2 regions of the Paenibacillus sp. SEL3 genome follow, and region 1 is predicted to be linked to the other one. Evidence: predicted binding sites of a transcription regulator. Region 1 holds the regulator's gene; the other holds the start of a gene.
What was found. The regulator Rex, encoded in region 1, represses fermentation and respiration genes when NADH is low (regulators of the CRP and FNR family bind a similar motif). The targets are predictions, from matches to a motif close to TTGTGAAATATTTCACAA.

Region 1 (7,603 bases):
CTTAATGGTGCGGCTGCCAATGATGGATTGTCCTTTTTGCTTAACTACATCGACCAATCCGGCCACATCCGCCTGCGGTTTGAGATCTAGTTTCAATACAACCTGATCCTGTTTAATATCTATTTGAGCGCTTGTCACGCCTGGATATTGAGAAACCAGTTTTTCCAGAGGACTTTGCATTGTAACCTGACGGTAAATGAACCATCCCCCAAATAGCAGCAAAGCTGCCAAAACTGCCGCCACAACGATAGGAACTGCACGCAATTTCAAACAACATCCTCCTCTCAAAATGTAAAACTCAGAAGAAACGGGACGAATGTCAACAAACAACCAAATTGCATGATCTTACAGTGATCAGCAATTCTTTTTTCTATCATTTTTGTCTATCACTTATAAAATATAGTATATCATAACGTATATCTAAAATCGAAGGCAATGTGTGGAGGAGTTGTGATGAGGCAAAATCTTTGGTTATGGTGGAGGTGGGACGCTGCGTGTAGGATTTGATCTTACGATCGCTGTTGCCCGCCATAAAGATGAATTTGCCTTAGGAGAGAAGTTGGGTAGGTAAAGATGCTTCGCTGGCATTCAGCTCATCTTTACGGCATAGCAAGACTAAAAGACGTAAATACGAATTTCATCGCATTTACGTCTTTTTCTTGAGCTTTTAATCATTTACTAGTCATTCATTCCACATCTGCTGATCCTCAACCAGCTCAGTTATTGGGCAAAGTATACTTTACCCCCGTCGCTCCCCCATCTGAAAAACGGTAAAAGGCATAGTAATGATGGCTTCCATCATCGTAAAACAGCTGCCACACATATTCGCCATTGAACACACTCGGCTGGAGGCTTACAATTTTTACACCTGGAAGCTGCTGCTGAATTAGCGACGTCATTTTTTGCTCGTCGACTCCGTTCTTCAGCAGCTCGGTATGAACACCGCTATTATCTGCGGCAGGTACGTTAGGTTGTCCCTCCACTTTTTGAAAAGGAACCCATACCATTATATTTTCATTCTGTGCATTTTTCCCTTGAACCACCCAATATACCTGATCCCACACAGACTTCCATGTTTGAGTCGTGCTAACCAGACCACCTGATTGCTTGGCCTTAATGATAGCGGCATTTTTCTCAGCCACCTGGTCTTGAGTAACATAGGAATAATACCAGAAAATGCTGACCAGGATCAGTATCACGGCCAAAATGGCGACCGCTATCCATTTTTTCTTATTTTTCAAACCCGTGCTTCCTCTCTAAGGGGATGTGACACCTGAATTAGCGCGACAGCAGCCCTTCAAAGGCGGCTTGTGCCTCATGTTTGATACGTTCCTCGTCCATAGTCAGGCATTCGCCGTTTTTCACAACCTGACGACCGTCTACCCACACATGAGCCACGTCCTTGGCGCTTGCAGAGTATACCGCATGGGAAATAAGATCTGTACGCGGCAAGAAATGTGCCTGATTCAGATCCAACGCGATAAAGTCAGCCTTGTTGCCTGCTGCCAACGCTCCTACTTCTTTTAAACCAATCGACTTTGCACCGTATTCTGTTGCCAGACGCAGCGCTTCACTTGCAGGAACTGCCGTAGGGTCACCGGATACACCCTTGTGAATAAGTGCTGCCAGACGCATTTCCTCGAACATATCCAGGTTATTATTGCTGGCAGGACCATCCGTTCCGAGAGAAACCGTAACCCCTGCACGCAGCAATTCAGGCACTCTTGCCACACCACTTGCCAGCTTCAAGTTGCTGCCAGGATTGTGGGAAACCGCTACACCACGTTCTGCCAGTAAAGCTATTTCTTCGTCGTTCAAATGAACGCCATGGGCAACAAGCGAAGGACGGGAGAAAAAGCCAAGCTTATCCAAGTGTGCAACCGGACGCAAACCGTAGTCGCGTACGTTTTGCTCTACTTCGGCGATCGTCTCAGACATGTGCGTATGCAGTGGCAAGTCCAGATCATGCGCAGCTTGTACGAATTTTTCAATAAACGCAGGTGGACATGTATATGGCGCATGCGGTGACATCATCGTTGTAATACGGCCGTCTGCTTTACCGTGCCAGTTACGCGCAAAAGTCACGGCCTCTGCCAGCTTGATTCGCTGTTCTTCCTCCGAACATAGTCCAATTGCTCCACGCATCAGACTTGCACGAATACCTGACTCTTCAGCCACACGAGCCACCTCATCCATATGATCGTACATATCGAGGAAGGTTGTTGTTCCACCTTTCAGCATTTCCAGCACAGACAAGGACGTACCCCAGTACACGTCTGTAGATGTAAACTTGGCTTCCATAGGCCACATTTTTTCCTGAAGCCATACTTGAAGTGCCAAATCATCTCCATGCCCACGCAGTAGAGACATCGCCGCATGACCATGAGTATTGATCAGACCAGGTAAAAACAATAGCCCTTTACCATCGATCGCTTCCGTCTCTTCCTCACCCGCAGGCAAGGTTTCGCCAATATAAGTAATACGACTATCCTCCACAATCATAAAACCATGGACTACCCCTGCTTCTGGTCCATTTACGGCAAAAGATCCGTTTTTAATCATCCATTTATTCACTGTCATATTGTGCTTCTTCCTTTCCGTCCTCCAAATAATAAGCGAGGCTAAGCAAATCAGTTGTAAAGTCTGTGGCATGAATCCGAATGTTGGCTGGTGCCTTGAGAGTAGTCGGTGCAAAGTTCAGGATCGCTCCAATTCCGCTATCAATAAGCCTATCAGCCACGTGCTGTGCTTCAAAATCAGGTACGGTAATAATCCCGATTCGAATGTTTTTTTCTTTCACAGTCGCTTCCAGTTCATCCATCGGTTGCACGACCAATGTATTGATCTTGGTTCCTACCTTATCCGGAAACGCATCAAATACCGCCACAATCTTCATATTGTCTTTTAAATAAGCGTTATAATTCGAAAGGGCTTGCCCCAGATTACCCGCTCCGACCAATACTACATTAATTTGTTGGTCGATTTTCAGGATATGGCGTATTTTCTCAATGAGATAAGAAACATCATAACCGATACCCTTCCGACCAAAATCTCCAAAATAAGCAAGATCTTTACGGATTTGGGCCGGGTTCAAATCTAGCCTCTGTCCCAGCTCTTGAGAAGAGACCGTAGCCACCTCCCGTTTGTGCAGTGCATTCAGATAACGTAAATATACGGGTAACCTCCGTACGACAGCCTCTGAAATTTTATCTGATTTCATACTTGCTCCCCCTAATTGTAACGAACATACTTATGTCCGTCCGTTATGCCTCTGTCTCCGGGGCGGATTGGAGCCATTCGGCGATGCGGGGCACCATTTGCTCCGATGGCATATGCTCCATTTTTGGTCCCGGTAACGAGTACAAAAAGTGCTTTCCGTAATAGGATTCAATCACACGCGTATCATAAACGATAACGACCCCGTGGTCGTTCGCTGTACGTACCAACCGACCAAATCCCTGTTTGAAGCGAATGACCGCTTGCGGTACAGACAGCTTCATAAATGGATTCTTCTTCTGCTGCTGGAGCAGTTCGCTTTTTGCCTCCAGCAGCGGGTGATTCGGCGGTTGAAACGGCAAGCGAACAATGGCTAGACAAGTCAGAGCCTTCCCCGGAATATCGACGCCTTCCCAGAAACTGCTGGTCCCCAGCAATACAGAAGCTTTCGCTTCCTGAAACCGGCGGGTTAGCTTGCTGCGACTTCCACTGTCCACACCTTGTCCCAGCACAGTAATTTCGCTGGATGCTAAGGCCTCTTTGAGCGGCTCATACACTTGCCGGAGCATCCGATAGGACGTAAACAGAACGAGCATTCTCCCACGTGTCGCCTGAGCAGTCGCTCCTAGAGAGCTAACGAGCATATCTACAAAATGCGCATCTCCTACACTGCCCTTCACACTTGGGAAATCCCGTGGAATAACCAGCAACACCTGATCCCTGTAATTAAAGGGTGACGGGAGCTGCGAAGTCATCAGCCGCTCTTGATCTGCGGCCTCCTGTAAGCCGAGCTGATCGATCATGTACTGAAACGACTTATCTACCGACAAGGTAGCAGAAGTCAGAATAATGCTTCTTTTTTTGTCAAAAAACATTTCTTTCAACTGGCGGCTCACATCGACGGGTACCGCATAAAATTGCAATGATTTACTACGGAATTGCCCGCTTGCCTCGAGCCAGTATACGGTTGTTTCATCATCGAGTCGGATAAAAAAGCGCAAATTTTCTCGAATCCCCGCCAAATCCTTGAGCAGACCCGTGATATCTGTAATAAGGCTATCCGCCGCATAATCGTCATGTTCTTCCTTGACGTCCAGCATCAGCTTGTCGCCCTTGCGCAAAATTTCGCTCATCGTTACATATAGCTGATTTTCCAAAGCTCCCGCCTGATCCCACTTTGCAGGCTTGGCCGAAGGTTTGAGACGGGAAGAAAACTGTCCTGTTTCACCCGGTGTCGCATCACTTCGCTCCGGCAACATGCCAAACAGCTTGTCGCTTAGCAGGTCCCAAGTTTCCTTCACCTCTAACACGAGCGGATACAGCTGGTCGATAGTTGAGGCCCAATCTGCCGACTTCTCGTGCCCCGATTTCGCCAACTGTTGACGAAGTGAAGGCAGTTGTCCATTCTTGCTGTCTTTGAACAGTCGCGTCAGTGTATGCACGAGTGTGAAATATTTCATATGCATACCTAGGTGTTTACCAGCTACTTCCTCCAGGTGATGGGCTTCATCTATCACCAGATGTTCATAGCTCGGCAATAACTGATGACTGGCTTTGACGTCTGTGAACAACTTAGAGTGATTCGTAATAACAACATCCGCTATTCCTGCTTCATGGCGTGCACGATGATAATAACATTTGCGGAACCATGGGCAGGAACGACCAAGACAGGACTCTGAATCACTCGCCACCGTTTCCCAGAAATCCCCTCCACGGTTGCTCAGATTCAGTTCTTCATCATCACCGGTTTCTGTTAGCGTCAACCAGACGATCATCTGAGCCGCTGTAATTAAATCTTCCTTCGGTGTAGCGAAGTCTCTTCTGTTTATTTTATGTTCAAACTTACGCAGACACAAATAATGTCCCCGACCCTTGAAAATAGCAGCCCGGAACGGAAACGGAATCACCTTGGTCAGCATCGGAATGTCGCGCTCGCGTAATTGCTCCTGCAGGTTGATCGTATGTGTACTCACCATAACGCGCTGTCCCTTTTTCACACTGTGATACAGCGATGGGAGCAAATAACCCAGAGACTTCCCTGTTCCTGTACCTGCTTCAATCAGCAGATGCTTGTCTTCACTCAGTGCCTGATTCACACCCTCAATCATCTGTATCTGCGCCTCGCGCTCCTCATATTGACTCAAGGATGAACGCAAATTGTCCCGCACATCATCCATGTACTCCTCAAAGGTAACACCTGACAGTGGATTCGGGTCATCTTCTCTACGCGGAGCAGCTAGCTCCGTCCAATCTTCCACTTTTAGCGCAAGCTGACGAAAAAACTGATATCCCTCCAAATCCTGAATAGGATCAAGCTCTTTCTCTTCACGCACCCCATCAAGAAACCATCCAAGGTCACTGTCTTCCTCTGCAAACAAATCACTAAGCCGCTGTATCGTTATCAGAGGTAATGCTTGAAGCTCACCCAGACACTTTAAAAACACCTCGGCCGTAGCCAATGCGTCGCTGTCTGCTTGGTGAGGGCGATCATGTGCCAGCCCGAACTCAGAAGACACAAAACCCAACTGATACGAAGATAGTGATGGAAACATAATTTTCAGAAAATCCATTGTATCCAAGATTCTTCCGCTAAATGGCAAGTATCCGCACCGATCCAGAGCGTTTTGCAAAAAATTAAAATCAAACGCCACATTATGACCGACCAGTACAACATCGTCCAGCATAGGCACAAGCTCCATCATCATTTCTTCAAGTGCAGGTGCATCCTTCACGTCATCGTCTGTAATTCCGGTCAATCCAGTGATAAAAGGTGGAATAGATCTGCCAGGGTTCACATAAGAGCCGTAAACACGGGAAATGCTGTTATCATGATCTATAATTGCAAGTCCGACTTGAATGATGTCATCCGCGGACTGGGTGCCTGTCGTTTCAAAATCCAATACCGCAAATTTCATTCGGGCTTAATCCTTTCTTATGACACTTACAAAAATAATAACTCCGTATATTAGCATAGCAGAAGATCGCGTGTTTGGAAATTAAGACAGCCAAAAAAGACGATGCATACGCCGCCTCAGGAGGTGGGCATGCATCGTCTTACTCGGTGTCTGACAACTACATCCAGGTCATTATGGAGCTGTCGTATCGAAGCTTTTCGGTACCGGACAAACAGGCTTCCATATTGTGCAGCGGCTCGGGTAACGCAGGATCGAACTGATGTGCGAGAGCAAAACATTTTTGCGCCTCCTCTACGTCAGCCTGCTTTGCCAACAGACAGCCTAGCGCATTATAGATGACCGCTTTTAGTCCTGCCTGCTCAGTCAGGTCCAGCACCTTCTGAAAATGGTATACAGCTTCTGCTGGATCATCTAGTTGAAAATAGGCCATTCCCATATACATGCGACTCTGCCAACTGTTCGGAAAATGCTGTAGTACCTGCTCAAATTGTTGGATCGCCTCAGGGTACATAAGTAATCGATAATACCCTTGCCCCCGACTAAAAGCCGGCAGCTCTTTTTCAGGCAGCTCCGTGTCAGACATATCGGTCTCCGCGGAAAAGCCGGCCGCACGCAGGCACACCATTTTTTCCTCAAAGGCCAGCCACTCATCCATAATTCCGTCACTCATTCTCCGCAGCAGACTCCAGTGCTGTAGCAGCTCCTGCCTGCGGGAGCCCTGGGCTGATGGGTAATGCTTCACGATATCATCTAACATGCTGTTCATTTCTGCGAATACATGCTGGAACATGTGCATCCCGCCCTTATGAAAGATGGATTAATACACTCACATTTTTCGCTTAAAAGACGGGTTTCATCCGCACTCCCATTCATTACATGATCGTCGCATGTACTTCTTTGTTCATCGTTTGGGCTGGTTTATTATGTTCATCAACAAATACCACTGTTGGTTTGTATGTTTTGGCCTCTTCATTTGACATGGAAGCATAGGAAATAATAATGACTGTATCACCAGGCTGCACCAAACGAGCTGCCGCACCGTTGAGACAGATCACACCGCTCCCACGCGGTCCGGGGATAACATAGGTTTCCAGTCGAGCTCCATTGTTATTGTTTACAATTTGAACCTTTTCATTCTCCAACAGATCCGATGTCTCCATGAGATCTTCATCTATAGTGATACTCCCCACATAGTTCAGGTTAGCTTCCGTAACCGTAGCGCGGTGAATTTTGGATTTCATCATAGTTCTAAACATGGGAAAGCACCTCCGCCTTCTGTATTCTTATATTGTCAATCAGTCGGGTACTGCCAAATTTCACAGCTAGCGCTACGATGATGTCTTCCTGAACATCACATAGCCGCTGCTCGGGAAGAAGGGGCTCCAGACCAGGAAAAGTTAAAATTTCAATGTAATCAATGTCTGCTAAAGGAGAGGAAGTAATGGTGGACTCCACCATTTGATGTAACTGAC
Region 2 (7,603 bases), 160 kb from region 1:
GACGTTCGCTGGAGGAAGCGTTGGATTATGTGGCTTCTCAAGGATTGGATGCTGTAGAAATCGGTACAGGCGGCAACCCGGGGGATAAGCATTGTAAGCCGGATGAATTGCTGGAGAATGATGCAGCGCTCAAAAATTTCAAAAAGGCAGTAGAGTCCCGCGGACTAACGATTAGCGCACTTAGCTGTCACGGCAATCCTCTTCATCCGCAAAAGCATTTGGCCCAGGCTGATCATGATACGTTTCTTAAAACCGTTCGATTGGCAGAAAAGCTGGAAGTTCCAGTTGTGAACACTTTCTCCGGCTGTCCGGGAGATCATGAGGATGCGAAATATCCAAACTGGCCTGTGGCTCCGTGGCCTAATGATTTTCAAGAAGTGTTGAAGTGGCAATGGGAGAATAAAATTATTCCTTACTGGACCGAGACGGGGAAATTTGCAGCAGATCATCATGTTAAAATTGGATTGGAGCTACACGGAGGCTTCTCCGTTCATACACCAGCGACCTTGCTTCGTTTACGTGAAGCTGCGGGAGAGGTTATTGGTGCTAATCTCGATCCGAGCCATATGTGGTGGCAGGGAATTGACCCTGTGCAGGCAGTTCAAATTTTGGGCCGAGAGGGAGCTATTCACCACTTTCATGCCAAGGATACGACGATTGATCCGATTAATGTAAATAAATATGGACTTACCGATATGCAGGAATATACGAAAATGCTAGATCGCGCTTGGCAGTTCCGTACTGTGGGTTATGGACATGATGTAAAAACCTGGGCAGATATTATCAGTGCTTTGCGCCTGGTGGGATACGATCATGTAGTGAGTATTGAGCATGAAGATGGTCTGATGTCCGTGGAAGAGGGCTTTACTAAGGCTGTCCACAATCTTCGCCAGGTACTGATTGAAGAACCGCTGAGCGAGATGTGGTGGGTCTAACCTAATAGGGGGAAATGTTGATGATTAACGTCACCATTTGGAATGAATTTTTGAACGAAAAGTTGAATGATGAAGCCAAACAGATATATCCTGACGGGATACACAAAGCGTTGGCTGACGGCCTGGCAGGAGAGGGATTTGTCATTCGAACAGCTACACTGCGTGATGATGCCGAGCATGGTTTGGGAGAAGAAGTCTTGAATTCCACAGATGTGCTGCTGTGGTGGGGGCATAAAGCCCACGATCAGGTGAGCGATGAAGTTACGGCGCGTGTTGTCAAGCGAGTGCAGGAAGGAATGGGCTTAATCGTGCTGCACTCAGGCCATTTTTCCAAGCCATTCAAAGCCCTGATGGGCACTAGCTGCGATCTGAAATGGAGGGTGGCAGGTGAACAGGAGATTATTTGGTCGGTGAATCCGTCACATCCCATTGCAGAAGGCATAGACGCCAAAATTTTGTTGAAGCAGGAAGAGATGTATGGCGAGTTCTTTGATATTCCAGCGCCAGATGAATTGGTATTTGTTAGTAACTTTGAAGGTGGCGAAGTATTTAGAACCGGATGTACTTTCCGTCGAGGTAGTGGTAAAATATTTTATTTTCGCCCAGGCCATGAGACCTATCCGACTTATTACCAGCCTGATATTTTGAAGGTTATTGCCAATAGTATTCGTTGGACTTCTCCAACAAGTATTAACAAACCAATATATGGTAGAAGTGAACCGGTAAGACCTCTCGGTGGAGTGTTGGTATAATGACAATCATCACATTTTGATGAGCTATATAATGAATAGATTGAAAGGCGGAACCTCTAGGGGATTCCGCCTTTTTTGATTTAACGATTTAGACATATACCTGCTGTGTTGGTTTGTTGTATAATCAGTTTTGGTCAGGCAACTTTATCGGCGCAGGTATTTAATTTAAGAAGAAAGTGTTTTCTTTCGGGATAAAGTATGCTAAAATGATATATACTAACAAAAGGAAAGCTTTATCAAACCGAAATGCAAAAGAAGGTGAAAAATTTGGAGAGTCAACCGCAATGTACAAAAATGTGTCCGCGTTTTGAAACCGCCTTTTCATGTTTGGGCAAGCGTTGGAATGGATTAATTATTCAATCCATGATGAGCGGTCCTAAGCGGTTTAAGGATATTTCCAATCTGATTCCCACAATGAGTGACAAAATGTTATCAGAGCGGATGAAAGATTTGGAAAATGAAGGAATTCTTACACGTCATGTATATCCAGAAACTCCTGTCCGCATTGAATACGAGCTAACAACCAAAGGCCGTGCACTTCAGCCGGTTATGGAACAGATTCAATTTTGGGCTGAGGAATGGATTAGATGAGCACCAAACTAAATAAGTGTTTTTCATAGCAAAACAGCCTTTTCCTAGAAAAAAGGCTGTTTTTTATATTGCGTTTAGGACTACTTATCCATTTTGCAGAAATGATGTGCTTAGGCAGCACGACTTAATAGCCTTTGACGCGCCCTGCAACTGAGAATAATGCTGCTGTTGCACGGCGAGGCACACGGGTTTGAATATCCAGCGCGGCCGAACGGAATGTACCCAGACAGGAATGACAAAGTCTCCCTGCATAAATAGGGGAACGGCAGGACTCACAAGGATAATCAAGCTGACTGTATGTGGAGGGAAATTTGCCTGCTCTTACCCAATCTGTGAGCAATTCTATAGGTGTACCAGTTACGTCACTGAGCTGGCGAGTATGAGTAGAAGGATGCTTCCATAGATAGTTAGAACAGCGATCCAAGAATATATTTTCTTCCTGAATACAAGTACTACAGAGGTTTCTAAGGTTTTGACGAAAAACGGAACCGCATTTTGGGCAATTAGAAGTATGTATCTCCATAGAAACCAGTCCTTTGTATCGAAATAAAGTGAAATTTTAAAATTTATTAGTTACATATTACTATGACATTATACCTATATCAATCTTTATTTATAGAATCTTTGACCTTTAAGTGTATGTTAAAATCTGTGTTGACATGACTCTGTTACTTATGTATCATTACTTACATAAAGTTACTTGATGAATAAAATAAATTGTTGATGATAAGGGGATCTTTATATGATGCCATCTTTATTTTTGGCCCATGGCTCACCGATGCTTGCTATTGAACAGACGGACTATACTTCATTTTTAGAGCAACTGGGGAAAAGTATTCGTCCTAAAGCGATAGTTATCTTTACTGCTCATTGGGAAACACAAACGTTGACGATCAGTTCGATGGATGACGTGTACGATACCATTTATGATTTTGGCGGTTTTCCACCGGAACTGTACGCGGTGAAGTATCCAGCACATGGTTCTGTGGAACTGGCCAATAAGCTGAAAAAATTATATGAACAAAAGGGCATTGACGTAGAAACTGATCGGGTGAGGGGATTGGATCATGGATCTTGGACATTGTTGCATCGTATGTATCCTGAGGCAGACATTCCGGTAGTTCAGATCTCTGTAAATCCATATCTCTCGCCCAAAGCACAATATGCTATTGGTGAAGTGCTGCGAGGACTGGGAGAACAGGATACTCTGGTCATTGGTAGTGGCGTGACTGTTCATAATCTGCGTATCGTCAAATGGGGGGAAACGAAAACAGAACCTTGGGCTATAGATTTTGATGATTGGATTATTGAAAAAGTACAAAGTAGAGATATAGAGGCTTTGGATCACTATGAAAGCGAAGCACCGTATGCTCGCCAGGCCGTACCCAGAGCAGAACACTTTGTACCGTTGTTTATTGCAATGGGGAGTGGCAATCCTGCAAACGAAGCCAAGGTCATCCATAGAAGCTATGAGATGGGGAATTTAAGTTATCTATGCTTACAGTTTTAAAGAGTGTTGCCAGAAGAAGGACTGTCGTTAAAATGCTTCGCTACTGCTCCTGTATAAGTAGGGGAGTGGAAATAAATTAGGGAGTGTTATAAGCTATAGTGGCTTATAACACTCCCTTTTACATAAAAAAACGATTTATTATATCCGGCAAATCTCACGAGGGCATAGTTCACAATGACATACACCTTGCAGCATTTCCAAATCTTTGACAACAATCATACCATTATCATATTCAACTGCATTTTTCTTGCGTAGATCACTAAGCATCCGGTTTACGCTTTCCCGGGTCGCACCGATCATATTTGATAAGTCAGTATGAGTAATTTTTTTATGAATCAGGATATGTTCGCCGTGAGGCTCACCATAGGTATTGCATAGACGAATGAGCGTTGAACATAAAGCGCCTGGCTTGCCGTACATCATCAAATCGCGGAACTTAGTCTGAGTAATGCGGTGATGTGAACCCATCCATTTCATAAAGTCAATCGCAAAATCACAATGCTGGCAAATAAGCAGTTCCAAATCTGTATGATCGATTACGCCAATATCACTGTCTTCCAGAACCTCAGCAGAAAAGGAATGCTTAGTACCGAAAAATGGATCGGCTTGACCAACAAGATCGCCGCTTTGATACATATATAGAATAAGTTCCTTGCCCTCATCCGTTGTTTTGGTTACTTTCACGCGTCCGCGCTTAATATAAAACAGCTTATCCGCTGTATCTCCTTCCCAGAACAGATGCGAGCTTTCTGGCATAACTCGATCTTTCATCATTACTTGCAATCGGTTGAAGCTGGCCTCCGAGAAGCAACAGGTGTTGCCGCGGGCTTCCATTACATTTGTAGGGTTTCTCATCGTCCATTTCCCCTTTGTATCCTATGTTTTTTATCTGCAACTTGATCAATTCAAATTCATTATATACTTGTGCAATGAGTTTTTGGGGCAAGAAGAGGGGGTAAAAGTGGCAGAATTCCAAACTTTGTGATTTAATTCACTTCATAAAATAAAATTTTAAATAGATTGTGAAAAAAATCACAATATATCTTGAAAAGCTGTGTTACGATCAGTGCGTGAACAAGAGATAGTACACGAGATAACAGGAGGATGAGGGAAATGGCTGTTAAAAACGAGGTTATTCAAAAAGAGCAAAGCGCAGAGCAGTATATTCAAACGCTGATTGACCGGGGGAACCGGGCACAGCAAGCTTTCATGAGTATGAATCAGGAACAGATTGACGAAATCGTACAAGCTATGGCACTCGCAGGGATGGATAAACACATGTACCTGGCGAAGTTGGCTGTTGAAGAAACAGGACGCGGTGTGTACGAGGACAAAATCACCAAAAACATGTTTGCAACAGAATATATCTATCATAGTATCAAAAATGAAAAAACCGTCGGTGTCATTGAAGACAATGATTTTGACAGTTTTCAAAAGATAGCAGAGCCAGTCGGTATTATCATGGGGATCACTCCAGTGACAAACCCGACTTCGACTACGATGTTCAAAGCGCTGATTGCCATTAAAACACGTAACCCAATCATTTTCGGTTTCCATCCATCTGCTCAATCGTGTAGTGCGGAAGCAGCCCGCGTCTTGCTCGAAGCAGCTGTTAAACATGGTGCTCCGGCCGATTGTATTCAATGGATTGAAGCACCTTCGATGGATAAGACCAATGTATTGATGAACCACCCTGATGTGGCGCTAATTTTGGCAACTGGTGGATCAGGCATGGTTAAGGCAGCTTATAGCTGCGGTAAACCAGCACTTGGTGTAGGTCCTGGTAACGTGCCTTGCTTTATTGAAAAAACAGCAGATATCAAACAGGCCGTGAACGATCTTATCCTCTCGAAATCTTTTGATAACGGTATGATTTGTGCTTCGGAGCAAGCGGTTATTATCGAAGAGCCAATCTTCGAACAAGTGAAAAAATTGATGATCGCTAACGGTTGCTATTTTGTAAATAAAGAAGAAGCAGCTAAGCTCACTCAAGGAGCTATGAATGTCGAGAAATGTGCAGTGAACCCAGCTATTGTCGGGCAGTCTGCTGTGAAAATTGCTGAAATGAGTGGTATTACAGTACCAGCAGGAACTAAAATTTTGGTCGCTGAGATTGAAGGGGTAGGAACAAAATTCCCATTGTCTGCGGAAAAATTGAGTCCTGTATTGGCTTGCTATAAAGTAAAAAATGCGGAACAAGGTATTCAACGCGCTGCTGAAGTCGTGGAATTCGGGGGCATGGGTCACTCGTCCGCTATTCATTCGAACGATGAGGATGTTATCGCTCGGTTTGCAAACCGTTTGCAAACAGGACGTATCATTGTAAATGCACCTTCCACACATGGTGCGATTGGCGACATTTACAACACCAATCTTCCTTCGTTGACACTTGGTTGCGGTTCGTACGGTCGTAACTCGACTTCGTCGAACGTATCGGCAGTCAATCTGATTAATGTGAAAAGGGTGGCGAAACGGACGGTGAATATGCAATGGTTCAAAGTACCTTCCAAAATCTATTTTGAAAAAAATTCGACACAGTATCTTGCTAAAATGCCTGATATCACACGTGTAGCTATTATCACAGACCCTATGATGGTACAACTGGGATATGTAGATCGTGTTATTCATTATCTGCATCAGCGCCAAACACCAGTAGCTATCGAAGTGTTCTCTGAAGTAGAGCCAGATCCATCGACAGTTACGGTAGAACGTGGTACTGAAATGATGAGACGTTTCCAACCGGATTGCATCATCGCACTGGGCGGCGGTTCGCCAATGGATGCCGCTAAAGGCATGTGGATGTTCTATGAATATCCAGATACTGATTTCAATAACTTAAAACAAAAATTCATGGATATCCGTAAACGGATTTACAAGTACCCACGTCTGGGCCAAAAAGCACAATTTGTAGCTATCCCTACAACATCGGGTACAGGTTCCGAAGTTACATCGTTCGCAGTAATTACGGACAAAAACCTGGGCGACACGAAGTACCCACTGGCTGACTATGAGTTGACTCCTGATGTGGCAATTATTGACCCAGTGTTTGTATATTCGCTGCCTAAAACAGCTGTAGCGGACACAGGTATGGACGTTCTGACACATGCTATCGAGGCTTACGTGTCCGTAATGGCTAATGACTACACAGATGGTCTGGCAATTAAAGCCATTCAATTGGTATTCCAATACCTAGAACAATCGGCTCTGACCGGTGATAAGCTGGCTCGTGAAAAAATGCATAATGCTTCCACACTTGCTGGTATGGCGTTTGCTAATGCATTCTTGGGCATTAACCACAGTCTTGCACATAAATGGGGTGGACAATACCATACAGCGCATGGCCGCACGAATGCCATTTTGATGCCGCACGTTATTCGTTATAATGCGAAAAAACCGACAAAATTTGCTTCGTTCCCTAAATATTCGCACTTTGTTGCGGATGAGCGTTATGCAGAAATCGCGCGCATATTGGGACTGCCTGCACGCACCACCGAAGAAGGGGTTAACAGCTTGATCGAAGCGATCCGTAAAATGAACAAAACACTCGGTATCGAGGAATCGTTCCAACAAATCGGTTTCGATGCGAAAGATTTCGAATCACGTGTAGATTATCTGGCTGACCGCGCATTTGAAGATCAATGTACAACTGCGAATCCTAAGTTGCCACTGGTTACTGAGTTGGCTGATGTCTATCGCAATGCCTTCTACGGACGTTTTGACCAATAAGATAATAGGTAAGAAGAGGCTTGTGAAAAAGCATTTTCTCGTTCAATACCGATGCAGGCTCTCTATATAGAGGGCCTGTTGGTTTGGGA

Region 2: a site for Rex is predicted at 4,809-4,826, ahead of adhE (bifunctional acetaldehyde-CoA/alcohol dehydrogenase). Genes of this name have one in related genera too.

Annotation. Positions count from the first base shown of each region.
Region 1 covers NZ_CM137725.1:73,663-81,265, forward strand. The annotation lists gene ACYCS5_RS00345 (hypothetical protein) at 1-270, opposite strand, end outside; gene ACYCS5_RS00350 (cell wall elongation regulator TseB-like domain-containing protein) at 717-1,241, opposite strand; gene ACYCS5_RS00355 (amidohydrolase) at 1,279-2,580, opposite strand; gene ACYCS5_RS00360 (redox-sensing transcriptional repressor Rex) at 2,567-3,220, opposite strand; gene dinG (ATP-dependent DNA helicase DinG) at 3,264-6,131, opposite strand; gene ACYCS5_RS00370 (tetratricopeptide repeat protein) at 6,289-6,921, opposite strand; gene panD (aspartate 1-decarboxylase) at 7,004-7,387, opposite strand; gene panC (pantoate--beta-alanine ligase) at 7,380-7,603, opposite strand, start outside.
Region 2 covers NZ_CM137725.1:231,691-239,293, reverse strand. The annotation lists gene ACYCS5_RS01215 (sugar phosphate isomerase/epimerase family protein) at 1-935, shown strand, start outside; gene ACYCS5_RS01210 (ThuA domain-containing protein) at 956-1,687, shown strand; gene ACYCS5_RS01205 (winged helix-turn-helix transcriptional regulator) at 1,934-2,278, shown strand; gene ACYCS5_RS01200 (hypothetical protein) at 2,403-2,702, opposite strand; gene ACYCS5_RS01195 (DODA-type extradiol aromatic ring-opening family dioxygenase) at 3,021-3,788, shown strand; gene ACYCS5_RS01190 (Crp/Fnr family transcriptional regulator) at 3,927-4,643, opposite strand; gene adhE (bifunctional acetaldehyde-CoA/alcohol dehydrogenase) at 4,902-7,514, shown strand.